Regions from separate parts of the Halalkalibacter sp. HAAS-P013 genome, predicted to be linked through region 3. Evidence: riboswitches for the same ligand, from Rfam matches in the RefSeq annotation. Region 3 holds a riboswitch; each other region holds the start of a gene.
What was found. A riboswitch is a leader RNA that binds a small molecule or an ion and turns the genes downstream of it on or off. The one in region 3 is predicted to bind cobalamin.

Region 1: it holds a riboswitch for cobalamin, as region 3 does, so the genes downstream of both, AC1FXP_RS15675 (ribonucleoside-diphosphate reductase subunit alpha) here and AC1FXP_RS08050 ((2Fe-2S) ferredoxin domain-containing protein) in region 3, are expected to answer to the same signal.
Region 2: it holds a riboswitch for cobalamin, as region 3 does, so the genes downstream of both, metE (5-methyltetrahydropteroyltriglutamate--homocysteine S-methyltransferase) here and AC1FXP_RS08050 ((2Fe-2S) ferredoxin domain-containing protein) in region 3, are expected to answer to the same signal.

Annotation. Positions count from the first base shown of each region.
Region 1 is NZ_JBWQTU010000011.1:214,006-218,295, reverse strand. It holds gene AC1FXP_RS15685 (YbjQ family protein) at 25-345, shown strand; gene AC1FXP_RS15680 (glycine betaine uptake BCCT transporter) at 667-2,175, shown strand; cobalamin riboswitch at 2,347-2,543, shown strand; gene AC1FXP_RS15675 (ribonucleoside-diphosphate reductase subunit alpha) at 2,686-4,290, shown strand, end outside.
Region 2 is NZ_JBWQTU010000001.1:539,427-543,716, forward strand. It holds gene AC1FXP_RS02840 (spore germination protein) at 1-217, opposite strand, end outside; gene AC1FXP_RS02845 (VanW family protein) at 372-1,283, opposite strand; gene AC1FXP_RS02850 (cob(I)yrinic acid a,c-diamide adenosyltransferase) at 1,467-2,054, opposite strand; cobalamin riboswitch at 2,294-2,480, shown strand; gene metE (5-methyltetrahydropteroyltriglutamate--homocysteine S-methyltransferase) at 2,603-4,290, shown strand, end outside.
Region 3 is NZ_JBWQTU010000004.1:182,137-186,426, forward strand. It holds gene AC1FXP_RS08040 ((2Fe-2S) ferredoxin domain-containing protein) at 1-224, shown strand, start outside; gene AC1FXP_RS08045 (GTP-binding protein) at 418-1,599, opposite strand; cobalamin riboswitch at 1,947-2,130, shown strand; cobalamin riboswitch at 2,273-2,456, shown strand; gene AC1FXP_RS08050 ((2Fe-2S) ferredoxin domain-containing protein) at 2,593-2,976, shown strand; gene cobJ (precorrin-3B C(17)-methyltransferase) at 3,030-4,290, shown strand, end outside.

The sequences.
Region 1 (4,290 bases), on a different contig from region 3:
AAGAAAAAAAGGAGGAAATGGATTATGATGATAGTGACTACTGAACAAGTAGCAGGCTATGACATAAAAGAGGTATTGGGATATGTCAAAGGTAGCACGATTCAAACGAAGCATATTGGCCGTGATATTACAGCAGGATTAAAAGGAATTGTCGGAGGAGAGATTAAAGGCTACAACGAAATGATGACGGAAGCACGTAAGTTGGCGGTACATCGAATGGTGAAAGAAGCAGAAGAGAAAGGCGGCAATGCAATCATTGGGATGAGAATGCAAACTTCAACCGTTATGACAAATGCAGCGGAGATTATTGCATATGGTACAGCCGTTGTAATCGAGAAAAAGTAATTTCTTTCAAAATGTTCCGCGCATCTAAAGAGAATGGGTGGGGCATTTTTTATTGAAAAATAGTCAAAATTCGGCAACGTGTCGTAGAAAACGATAGAATATCGCCTTTTTTTCTCGTAATTTTAAACAATTATTATGCTGAAGTACAATCAGCTTATAAGATCAGGGCAGATTGCTCAATATGCGTTCATATCATTTTTAATTTTTTTTCGATTTTATGATTTAATAAATAAGTATTTATTGGTAAGTGTTTCTGCAATGAATGTAAATTAGAAAAAGGAAGTGTTTATTATTTCTGATAAAGGTGAAAGTGATAGGTCGATTTTTAAGGTGTCAGTAGGGATTGCGGTCATTTTTGTATTAATTGGAGTTTTGATCCCGAATCAACTAGGGGCAGCAATGACCGTAGCGCAAAGCTTTGTTCTTGAGTCATTTGGTTGGTTTTATCAATTAGTTGCTACATTCTTTCTGTTGTTTGCAATATTCATGATCTTTAGTAAATACGGGAAAATCAAACTTGGAAAACCAGATTCAGAGCCTGAATATAGTCGTCCAGCTTGGTTTGCAATGTTGTTTTCAGCTGGGATGGGTATTGGTCTTCTATTTTATGGCGTATCTGAGCCAATTGCACACTTTTATTCGCCACCTACAGGAGAAGGAAGTACGGAACAGTCAGCAATTGTTGGAATGCGTTATACATGGCTTCATTGGGGATTACATGCTTGGGCCATTTATGCGATTGTCGCATTAGCACTTGCATATCAAAGATTCAGAAAAGACGCGCCAGGTTTAATGAGTGCGACACTTTATCCTGTACTTGGTGAAAAGGTGAAAGGTCCGATTGGACAAACGATTGATGTTGTTGCTGTATTTGCAACTTTGTTTGGGGTAGCAGCGTCACTTGGGTTAGGGTCACAGCAAATAAATGCAGGTCTAGAATATTTGGTGGGGATTCCAAATAATTTTATGGTACAAATGATTATCATGGGTATCATAACTGTTCTTTTCATCATTTCAGCGAATACAGGTATATCTAGAGGGATTAAGTATTTAAGTCTTGCAAACATGTCAATTGCAACGGTATTGTTTTTTGCCATGTTAATTCTCGGTCCGACGTTATTTTTGCTTAATATGTTTACAACGAGTTTAGGAAGTTACTTACAAAATCTCATTCCAATGGGCTTGCGTTTAGCACCTTTTGATGCTGACGAGGCAGCATGGACACAAGGGTGGACGGTCTTTTACTGGGCCTGGTGGGTTTCATGGACTCCATTTGTTGGAATGTTCATAGCTCGAGTGTCTAAAGGGAGAACGATTCGTGAATTTACGGTAGCTGTTCTTCTTGTTCCTTCAGTAGTATGCGCGATCTGGTTTACGGTTTTCGGTGGTACAGGAATTTTTCTTGAGGTCACACAAGGATTAAACGTCTCAGGGCAACCACTTGAAACAGCCCTTTTCTTTGTTTATCAGCAGCTGCCACTTGGGATTATCTTGTCGATCTTAACGGTTGCTTTAATTACAACGTTCTTTGTTACATCAGCAGATTCGGCAACCTTTGTACTAGGAATGCAGACAACGGGAGGAAAGTTAAACCCATCAAACCGAGTGAAGGTCACGTGGGGATTAATATTAGTTGCATCAACGGCTGTATTAATGGCATCAGGTGGATTAGCTGGTCTACAAACAGCAATCATTGTTAGTGCTCTTCCATTATCGTTCATTGTTCTTGCAATGTGTTACGGACTGGTTAAAGAATTAAATCAAGAACTTAAAGGGCAAAGTAAGGAGCCTGAAAAAGAAAGAACACATAAAAGGAAAATAGCTGGTTAGAGTAATGTATTATGTTAAATTACTAGGTTCATCCCGCATGTAATAGATTTGAGGGATGAACCTAGTTTATTATTTAGGAAGATTAAACGGATCTTTTTCCTTGCAACAGGATGAATATTCCTTTAGTATATACAATATATCGTATTAATGATGTGTTCTTACAACTATATATTGATTGCGAAAAATGAACGGTGTCAAATAGACTTAATAGGGAATCTGGTAGAAAGCCAGAACTGCCCCCGCAACTGTAAGTGTCGACGAAATGAGGTACCCACTGTGCTTTTGGTTAGATTTAGCTAACTTGCATGGGAAGGCTCAAAGTAGGGTGAAGCACGAGTCAGGAGACCTGCCGTCATTTTAAAGTCAGCTATCTTCGGGGTGTAAGAAGTGAGACGGCAAAGAAGACCAAAGTGTATTTTGGTCAGATAAGTCTTACTCTTTACGCCGTTTTACGCTCTTTCTCAACTCTCGAGAAAGGGCGTTTTTTATTATCATTAAGGAGGAAGACTAATGAAGAGTACGACAACGACAACGTTATTTGATTATGCATCATCTCAGATTGGCGAATTAATAAGTTTATTTCCAACGCTCGATTTTACGGCTTATAAGGATAAGATTGAACAATCTATCTTCGCTAAAGAAGACATGTCAGAAGACCAGCTTAGTCATTTGCAAGTTTTATCTTCAGTAGAGAGGATTTCGATGGAAGAGCCAGATTGGACGTTTGTCGCAGCGAATGTCCTTTTAAAGCAACTATACAAAAGAGCAGCTCATTCAAGAAGCTATGATGCTAGCTTGAGGTATGGATCTTTTTATCAACTAGTCCAAAAGTTAACGAGGATGGGGATATATTCAGATCAGATCTTGCAGGAGTATTCGAAAGAAGAATTAGAAGAACTTGAACAAGAGATTGTCCCTGAGCGCGATTCGCTGTTTACATACATTGGCTTATTAACATTAGCAGATCGTTATTTAGCTAGATCGCATAGTGGAGAACTGTACGAACTTCCTCAGGAGCGTTTTATGATCATTGCAGCTACGTTAATGGTTAAAGAACCGAAGGAAAAACGATTAGTTCTAATAAAAGAAGCTTACTGGGCCATTTCTAATTTATATATGACGGTGGCAACTCCGACTCTATCAAATGCTGGGAAAAGCTATGGTCAATTATCGAGCTGTTTTATTGATACTGTAGATGATAGTCTCAGAGGAATTTATGACAGTAACACCGATATTGCAACACTGAGTAAGAGCGGTGGGGGGATTGGTGCCTACTTAGGAAAACTACGAAGTCGCGGAAGTGATATTAGAGGCTTTAAAGGAGTATCATCCGGTGTTATCCCATGGATGAAACAACTAAATAACACTGCGGTAAGTGTCGACCAGTTAGGTCAAAGACAGGGGGCAATCAGTGTTTATTTAGATATATGGCACCGCGACATTTTTCATTTCTTGGCTGTCAAATTAAATAATGGCGATGAGAGGCAGCGTACCCATGATTTGTTTACAGGTGTCTGCTTGCCAGATTTATTTATGGAAAAAGTTGAAGCCAGACAAGAGTGGTATTTATTCGATCCTCATACGATACGCCAAACATTAGGTTTTAGTTTAGAAGATTATTATGATGAAGAAAGAGGAAAAGGAAGTTTTCGAGATAAGTACAAAGAGTGTATGGAAGCGGCAAACAACGGATTACTAGGTGAGAAAGGATTCTTGTGGGAAGTTGTTCCAGCCATTGATATTTTCAAAGAAATCTTGAAGAGTCAGCTTGAGACAGGTACGCCATATATGTTCTATAGAGATACTGTGAATCGGACGAACTCCAACCGCCATCAAGGTATGGTTTATTGTAGTAATCTGTGTACAGAGATCACCCAAAACATGAAAGCAACAACAGTGGTCGAGGAAAAAACAGAGGATGGCAAGATTATTGTCGTCAAAGAACCTGGGGATTTTGTTGTATGTAATTTATCATCTATTAATCTAGCAAAAGCAGTAACTGAAGACGTCCTTGAAAGGCTAATCCCAATTCAAGTGCGAATGCTCGATAATGTCATTGATTTAAATAATATTCCAGTTCCGCAAGCCCAAATAACCAATCAAAAGTATCGTTCT
Region 2 (4,290 bases), on a different contig from region 3:
TTTCTGACTCCGTGATAAATGGAAGGATGTCCTTATTGAGACGATCCGTATCAATTAGTGTTTGAAAATAGGCAATATGAAACCCTTTGGAGGCGATCAATAAATCATGCATGACAAAATCACTTGATTGTTGAAACAACTGTAACGCATCTTGAAGTGTTTCTTTTCGTTTATCTTGAATTTGTTTCAACAGCCATCTTCCAAGCACTTCTATCACCCTTTCCGGATTCCCCTATACATTGTCGCTGTTAGTATGAAATGGAATCGAGGCAATTATGCGGTTGCAAGGTAACATTCTAGTAACAAACTCAATTAAGCTCATCTTCTCTTCCCACAAAAAAAAGAACATAAGCATCTGCAAGCTTACATTCTCAATGTGTATGGACAGACACAAGGACCTCTCCTCGCTCTAAACTGACTTCTGATTTTATTAGTACAGGGTAAGGATGAGGGTTTGTAAACCTAAAATCTGGTCCTCCCCAAGAAACCGTTGCGTCTCTACCTGGTGCTACATAACCAATTTCTCGTGAATGTGTGTATCGCTCTACCATTTCTAAACCAGCTTTATCTACAGCATTAAACAATGTAGAGGATGTTTGACAAATCCCACCACCAATACCGATAACAAACTCTTTATTCACAATTTCTTTCGCTTCTTGATACCCACGCTCTCTCGTCCGCTCTCCAACTGTTTGGTTAAATGAAAACGAGTCACCTGGACCTAATACAATCCCTGAAATAGCCTCTGCCGATAATTTCACGTTTTTTGACCTGCCTGAAATGGCTGGGTTAAAATGCGTTTTAAATTCACCTATCGTTCGTTGATCAATTCCAACTAGATCTTCTTCTGAAACAGAAGGTGCAGTGACAGAAATCGGCATCACCAGATCTCTTGTTCCTGCTTTTAACTCTTGTAATTGTTCAACAAGCTCCTGCTCAGACAAAATCACCCGTTCCTTCCCAGGAGTAAATTCCCCATTTGCAAGGATGCGTGGATTTTCCATCGCCGTGTCTATTTGCATAGCTAACTCTCTAGCTAATTGTTGTAAAGCTTCTTCATCAAGCGAATGACTAGACATATACCCATAGTCATTTAGAACGACATCATGTTGTTCGTCATTCCATTCATCAATTAAATTAAGTTTCCAATATACAGGTTGTTTAAAGCTCAATTCTGACTGAAAATAGGTAGAATGAGCAGCAACAGGTTTAGGTCCTTCAGCCGAAACATCATTACTACACCCAGCTAATAATAAAAGAACAACAAGCCAACTTTTTTTCATCCCATATCCCCCTCTAATTGTTCAAACACATTTACCAATATATGAGAAGAAATATGATTCATTCCAGGCAAATACACAATTTTTGTTATAAATCGAGAACAAACCATACTAAAAAATAGGAAGACACTAAAAAAGTGAAAACCGTACCTTTTTCAGTGGCCTCTCTAATAGTATGGCTTCATTTTACTGCTCTTTCTTTCGTTTTCCTCCTTTAAAAACAATTGCACTTCTTTCATATTCTACATCCTTGACCCCAAGCCTAGCGTTGACGACTCGGGCAATAGCAAAGAAATAATCAGACAATCGGTTTAAATATTTTAACACAATCGGGTTCACCTCTGACCCACGTTGAAGCCTTGTCACATAACGTTCTGCTCTCCTTGTAACCGTTCGACACACGTGAAGAGTAGCCGCGGCATCTGCACCACCAGGTAAAATAAATCTTTCTAATTCAGGAGCCTCTTCAATATAAGCGTCAATACGCTTTTCCAAGAAATCTATCATTTCTTGTTTGGCTTTGTAAGGGTATTCTTTTGTTGCTCTCATCATTGCTAAGTCGCCACCACAATCAAACAATTCATGTTGAATTTTTATTAATTCCATTTTTATATCAGGAAACTGATCTTCATCTAATTGTGCCAGAGCCTGACCGATAAATGAATTCAATTCGTCTGTAGTTCCATATGCAATAACTCGAGTATCATCCTTATCAAGCCTTCCCCCTATGACACTCGTCTTTCCCTCATCTCCTGTACGTGTATATAATTTCATCTAACATCCTCCTTCATCTTATTTATTATCTCAATACAATAATATCTATTATAAAATCGCTTGTTAAAAAATATGTACACTCTACCCTAGATATTAGTATTACCTGAGACTCTCCGTTCATTTTAGTATACATGATTTATTGTTTTTATTCTTTTGTTTCCACTTAAAACGCTAGATTTTCAAATGTAAAAAAAATAACTGTTGACAATCAACCACCTATTAAGCTAAAGTTTAAAACAATTTCATATGTTGAAAATAGGTACTTTGAATGTTGATTCAAGGTTTAAAAGGGAATCCGGTGAAAATCCGGAGCGGTCCCGCCACTGTATTAGAGGAGTTATCATGAATTGTCACTGGCCAATGCTGGGAAGACCATGATGACGTTGATTCTAGAGCCAGGAGACCTGCCTATTTTAACAACACTGCTTTACCTACGGGAGATAGGGAGGTGTTAACAATATATCATTGATTTTCTATGGATATCGTTACCCTATTTTCGGTAAAGGTATCCATTTTTGTCGTTTTTAAAACTATTTAGGAGGCTATTCATGACAACAGTAAAAAGCAGCAATTTAGGTTATCCTCGCATAGGCGAGAACCGCGAATGGAAAAAAACATTAGAAGCATTTTGGGCTTCTACTCTCAATGAGGAAACATTTTTGACACAAATGAAAAAGTACCGCCTGCATCACCTTCAAAAGCAAATAAACAAAGGTATTGATTACATTCCTGTCGGTGATTTCTCTTACTATGATCACGTACTTGATACGGCTTCTATGTTTGGATTAGTGCCGAAACGTTATGCCCATACGTCTGGCCCGGTTTCTTTATCCACTTACTTTGCCATGGCCCGTGGTAACCAAAGGGCACATGCATGCGAAATGACGAAGTGGTTTGACACTAACTATCATTACATCGTTCCAGAAATAGAAGATAAAGAACCTGAATTAGTTGAAAACAAACCGCTTCAGGCATTCTTAGAAGCGAAAAAAGAATTAAATATAATTGGTAAACCCGTTATTCTTGGACCTTTTACTTTCTTAAAACTAGCAAAGGGCTATAAAGAAGAAGAGTTTGCTAGCATCTTAAACAGCTTTGTTCCAGTATATACACAATTGTTATCTGAACTTGCTGATGCAGGAGCGAAACTCGTACAAGTGGATGAACCATATCTTGTAATGGATATAACAAACGAGGAAATGGAGATATTCTCTAGCCTTTACCGTGAAATTGCAACAAACGTACCAAATGTGGATATCATTTTGCAAACGTATTTTGAGTCCGTTTCTCACTATGAAAAATTAGTACAAATTCCTGTTAAAGGAATTGGGCTCGATTTTGTATATGGCTTCAATGAAAACGTTGATGCTATTGAGCGATTCGGCTATCCTGAAGACAAGATTCTAGGGGTAGGGATCATTGATGGAAGGAATATTTGGAGAAGCAACCTGCTTGAAAGCCATCAATTTTTAGCTAGGCTAAACAAGCTTGTTCCGTTTAAAAATCAAATCCTTCAACCATCTTCTAGCTTGCTGCACGTTCCTGTTTGTTTGAAGCATGAAACAGAGCTAGATCCTATTGTTAAAGATGCCTTAGCTTTTGGCGACGAAAAGCTTGATGAGTTACGGTTACTAAGAGATGTAACAAACGACCCAATTCAGTCATCACAATCGTTATTGAACCGTCACCAACAGACGTTTGAAAAGCTAAACCAATCAAATTGGCGTGTGAGAAAGGAAACTGTCGGGCTTCTTACAAAACGAACGAAGAAATTTCAGGAGAGATATCAATTACAAAACCAAAAATGGAATTTACCTCTTCTTCCAACAACAACAATTGGTAGCTTTCCTCAAACTAAGGAGATCAGGAAAGCTCGATTTAAATGGCGAAAAGGCGAACTATCAAATGATACATACGAGGCAAATATCAAGTCCATGATTGAAAGATGGATTCGCATTCAAGAAGAGTTAGATATTGATGTACTCGTACATGGAGAATTTGAACGAAATGATATGGTTGAATTTTTTGGTGAGAAGTTAAATGGATTTGCCTTTTCTAAAAATGGCTGGGTGCAATCATATGGATCACGCTGCGTCAAACCACCAATCATCTTCGGTAACGTATCACTCGATAAACCGATGACGCTTAATGAAACACTTTATGCTCAGTCTCTTACTGATCGCCCAGTTAAAGGAATGTTGACCGGTCCAGTAACGATTTTAAATTGGTCCTTTGT
Region 3 (4,290 bases):
GTCAAGATAAGTGTGTTCTGATTACTTATCCTGATGGGAAGTGGTATAAGGAAATGTCTAGTAAGGATGCTCCGCGATTTATTGAATCATTATTGACAGGGAGTTTGCTAGAAGACAAGGTTAGTCATGTATTTGATGGGAGAGGGTTTGAACGAACTAAAGGAACAGTGCTAGGTGTGGAAAAAAATGGGGACCTAGTTAAAAAGGTTTCGAAAAAATTATAGAAGAAAACAAATCATCATTTGTTGCAGTTATTTACTGTCAAAGGATTTGACAAGATGATGATTATGCTTGAAATTATTGAGAACTTAAAATTTTTTTCATTGCTAGTTATTTCGCTAATTTAAAAAAGAGGGGGTGTCTCAAAAGGTCAAAAACAGACCTTTTGAGACACCCCCCATCAAGTAATACGATATTTTATGCTTCTACATATTGAGGAAGCGGATCGTGAAGCTTAGTCCAATCGGAAGCCATCTCAACATCTGTTAATAAACAATGATCAAGGGAATCGCGAATTTCTTCATGGTTCATATCAATACCAATTAGGACTAGTTCGGTCATTCTATCCCCGAATTTTGGATCCCATTTTTCTTGCAGCTCAGGTTCTTCAAGGAGGGCTTGCTCTCTCTCTTCTTCAGGATAAGCTGCCACCCACTCTCCAGCACCTTGAATGGTAACTAAAGATCCTGACTGTGATATCAATCCAGCCATGGAGTTACGTGAAGCAACCCAAATGAACCCTTTTGCACGAACAATATCAACAGGCCAATTTTCCAGCCAGTTCATTAAGCGCTCTGGATGGAATGGTTTTCTACTTCGATAAACGAATGAGGAGACACCATACTCCTCTGTTTCTGGTGTATGTTCTTCATTTAATTCCTTAATCCATCCAGCAGATTGACTCACTGTATCAAAGTCAAATTTACCTGTATTTAAAATAGAAGATAATTCTACCTTAGAGTATGAAGTTGGAATAATATCAGCATCTGCATTTAATTTCCGCAAGAGCCCTAGTAACTCATTTTTATCTACTTCTTTTAACATTTCAACTTTATTAAGAATGATTACATCGGCAAACTCAATCTGATCAACTAGAAGGTCTGAAATTTCGCGAGTGTCATTTTCATCTGTCCCTTCTTTACGGTCAAGCAGCGATTCACCTGATGCATAATCATCCCAAAAGCGGTTCGCATCTACAACCGTCACCATTGTATCAAGCTCGCATTTTTTCGTTAAATCAATCCCTAGTTCTTCATCAATGTACGTAAATGTTTGAGCAACAGGGACAGGCTCACTAATTCCAGAAGATTCGATAACGATATAATCTATATCGCCCGCGTCAACAATTCGTTCTACCTCTTGCATAAGGTCTTCGCGTAGAGTACAGCAAATACAGCCGTTTTGAAGTTCTACTAGTTTTTCTTCTGTTCTGGAAAACCCATTATTTTTCACAAGCTTAGCATCAATATTCACTTCGCTCATGTCATTGACAATAACAGCAACTTTTAGCCCTTCGCGATTGGTTAGGATGTGGTTTAATAGTGTGGTTTTTCCCGAACCTAAATATCCACTTAATACAGTAACTGGAACCTTTTTCATTATATAAATTCTCCTTTTAAACATTTATTGTTAGTTATGGTTAAACAGATTAATTATTTGGATTAAATAGTAATTATTACGATTTGTATTTTATCGTTCTTTTGTTGCTTTGTAAATAGAAGACTTAATTTTTGTCGAATAATTTTTGTGTTAGTTTTTTAGGATTAAAGTATTTGCATTTGTTTGTTATTAAGAGACATCTATGCGTTTGTGTGTAAAATAAAATAACAAAGTTTATTAGGATTAAACTAGTTTGAAAGACAGAATTTTAAAAATCGTAAAAGAATATACTTGCTAAAAATTATAAGAAGTAGTTTAATAGACAATAAATACGAAAAGTTTACAATTTACTTTAAAAAAACAAAGGTGTATAACTACTAGTTATGCTTAAAAGGGAAGAACGGTGTAAATCCGTCACGGTCCCGCCACTGTAATGGGGAATTTCATTGTATAGAGTCACTGAATCAATCGGGAAGGCGCAATGAAATGAAGAACCTAAGTCAGGATACCTGCCTTTGTTTGAAGTGGCTTCAATACCTACGGGTCATGGGTAGAGAAGTGTGGAATAGATGCTACTTATTTTGTATGCTATTTTTTTCTGCACCTCTATTGATTATTGATAGAGGTGCATTTTTATTTGTTTAAAAGGAGGACTTAACTAGATTCATATTAAAATTCAACTGTAAACAAAGGTGTATAACTACTAGTTATGCTTAAAAGGGAAGAACGGTGTAAATCCGTCACGGTCCCGCCACTGTAATGGGGAGTTTCATTGTATAAAGTCACTGAGTGAATCGGGAAGACGCAATGAAATAATGAACCTAAGTCAGGAGACCTGCCTTTGTTTCGAATGGCTTCAATACCTACGGGTTATAGGTAGAGAAGTGTAGAATAAAGGCTACTTATTATGTATGTCATTTATCTCTGCACCTCTATCTATTGGTAGGGGTGCATTTTTAATTTTCTTAAAATGACTGTAGGAGGAATCGATTAATGACTACTTGGAATTTAACGGGTACAAAAAAGCATGTTTTGATTTGCAATGGATCTAGCTGCATGAGAAAGGAAGGGGAAGAAATTACTTTAGCCATTCGTGATGAGATAAAGAATCTGGAATTAGATCAACAAATTCATACATCGCGGACTCGGTGCAATGGTCGCTGTAAGGATGCGTGTGTGGTCATTGTTTACCCTGATGGAAACTGGTACTCCGCTAAGTCAACGGATATCGGGCGTTCGATTATAAGAAATCATCTTGACCCAGCAGTTGATCTAGAAGACTCGTTAATCTATGGCTTTGAAAATGATGAAATGATACGAGCGAATACATCAGCAAGAATTAAGGGCGTTTCTAAAGTGGAAAAAACAAACGTATAGGTTATTCTTGTCAACGAGTTTCTAAGGGGACTTTATCAAGGAGGTATGTAAAAATGCTTGGAAAATTACTTGTCATTGGTTTTGGACCTGGAAGTTTTGAACATATGACGAAAAGAGCACAAGAGGCGATCCAAGAGAGCGATTGTATTATTGGTTATAAAACGTATGTTGAATTAATTCAGCAACTATTAACAGATCAAGAGATCATTAGTACAGGAATGTCAGAAGAAGTAAGTCGAGCTCAAGCAGCGGTTCGACTTGCTGAAGAAGGAAAAAAGGTTGCAGTCATTTCAAGTGGGGATGCAGGAGTATATGGTATGGCTGGACTTGTTTATGAAGTATTAATAGAAAAAGGTTGGACGGAAGATTCGGGAGTCGGTGTGGAGGTTATTCCAGGTATATCAGCAATTAATTCATGTGCTTCACTACTTGGGGCACCTGTTATGCATGATGCCTGTACGATAAGTTTAAGTGATCACTTAACCCCATGGGAGCTGATTGAGAAGCGAATTGAAGCAGCTGCGCAGGCTGATTTTGTAATTAGTTTATATAATCCAAAAAGTGGTCGAAGGACGAGGCAGATTGTGGAGGCTCAAAGAATAATGCTTGAATATCGATCACCGAAAACTCCAGTTGGTCTTGTGAAAAGTGCTTATCGTGATAGAGAAGATATTGTTATTACGAACCTTGAAAATATGTTGAACTACGATATCGGAATGCTTACAACAGTTGTTATTGGAAATTCCTCCACTTTTCTTTATGACAACAAAATGATTACACCAAGGGGATATCAACGAAAGTATACGTTGAATACAACGGAACAACGGCTGAGGCCACATGAGCGTTTACGACATGAAAATGAACCTTGGGCACTGCACCAAGGCAAAAACGATATGGAAATTGCGAAGGTGGAAGCAAGTGCTACTGCAGAGGAAGAAGTTATTCCTAAGGCTTCCTCATTAGAACTTGCTTTAGAGGCTCTTAGTATTGTGAAAGATGGGCCTACTGAAATAAAAGGAACGAAGACTGTAGATAATCCTGTTGTTTCTATTTTTGAATTAGCAGTGAGTCCGGGTGTTGTGAATAAGCAATTTACCGCAAAACAAATGTTGACTCTTGCGGAAGTGGTTGGAGATGGAACGATGGAGTATACGACGCACCATCAAATTCACCTTCGAATTCCAACAACTAGTCCAGAAAACATTACTGAAAAGTTAAAAAGCTCTGGATTTATTCTTGAACCTCTTGGTGATGTCTCACAGGTAAAAGCATGTGATTTTTGTGAAGGCGAGAAAAAAGATTCCATTCCTTATG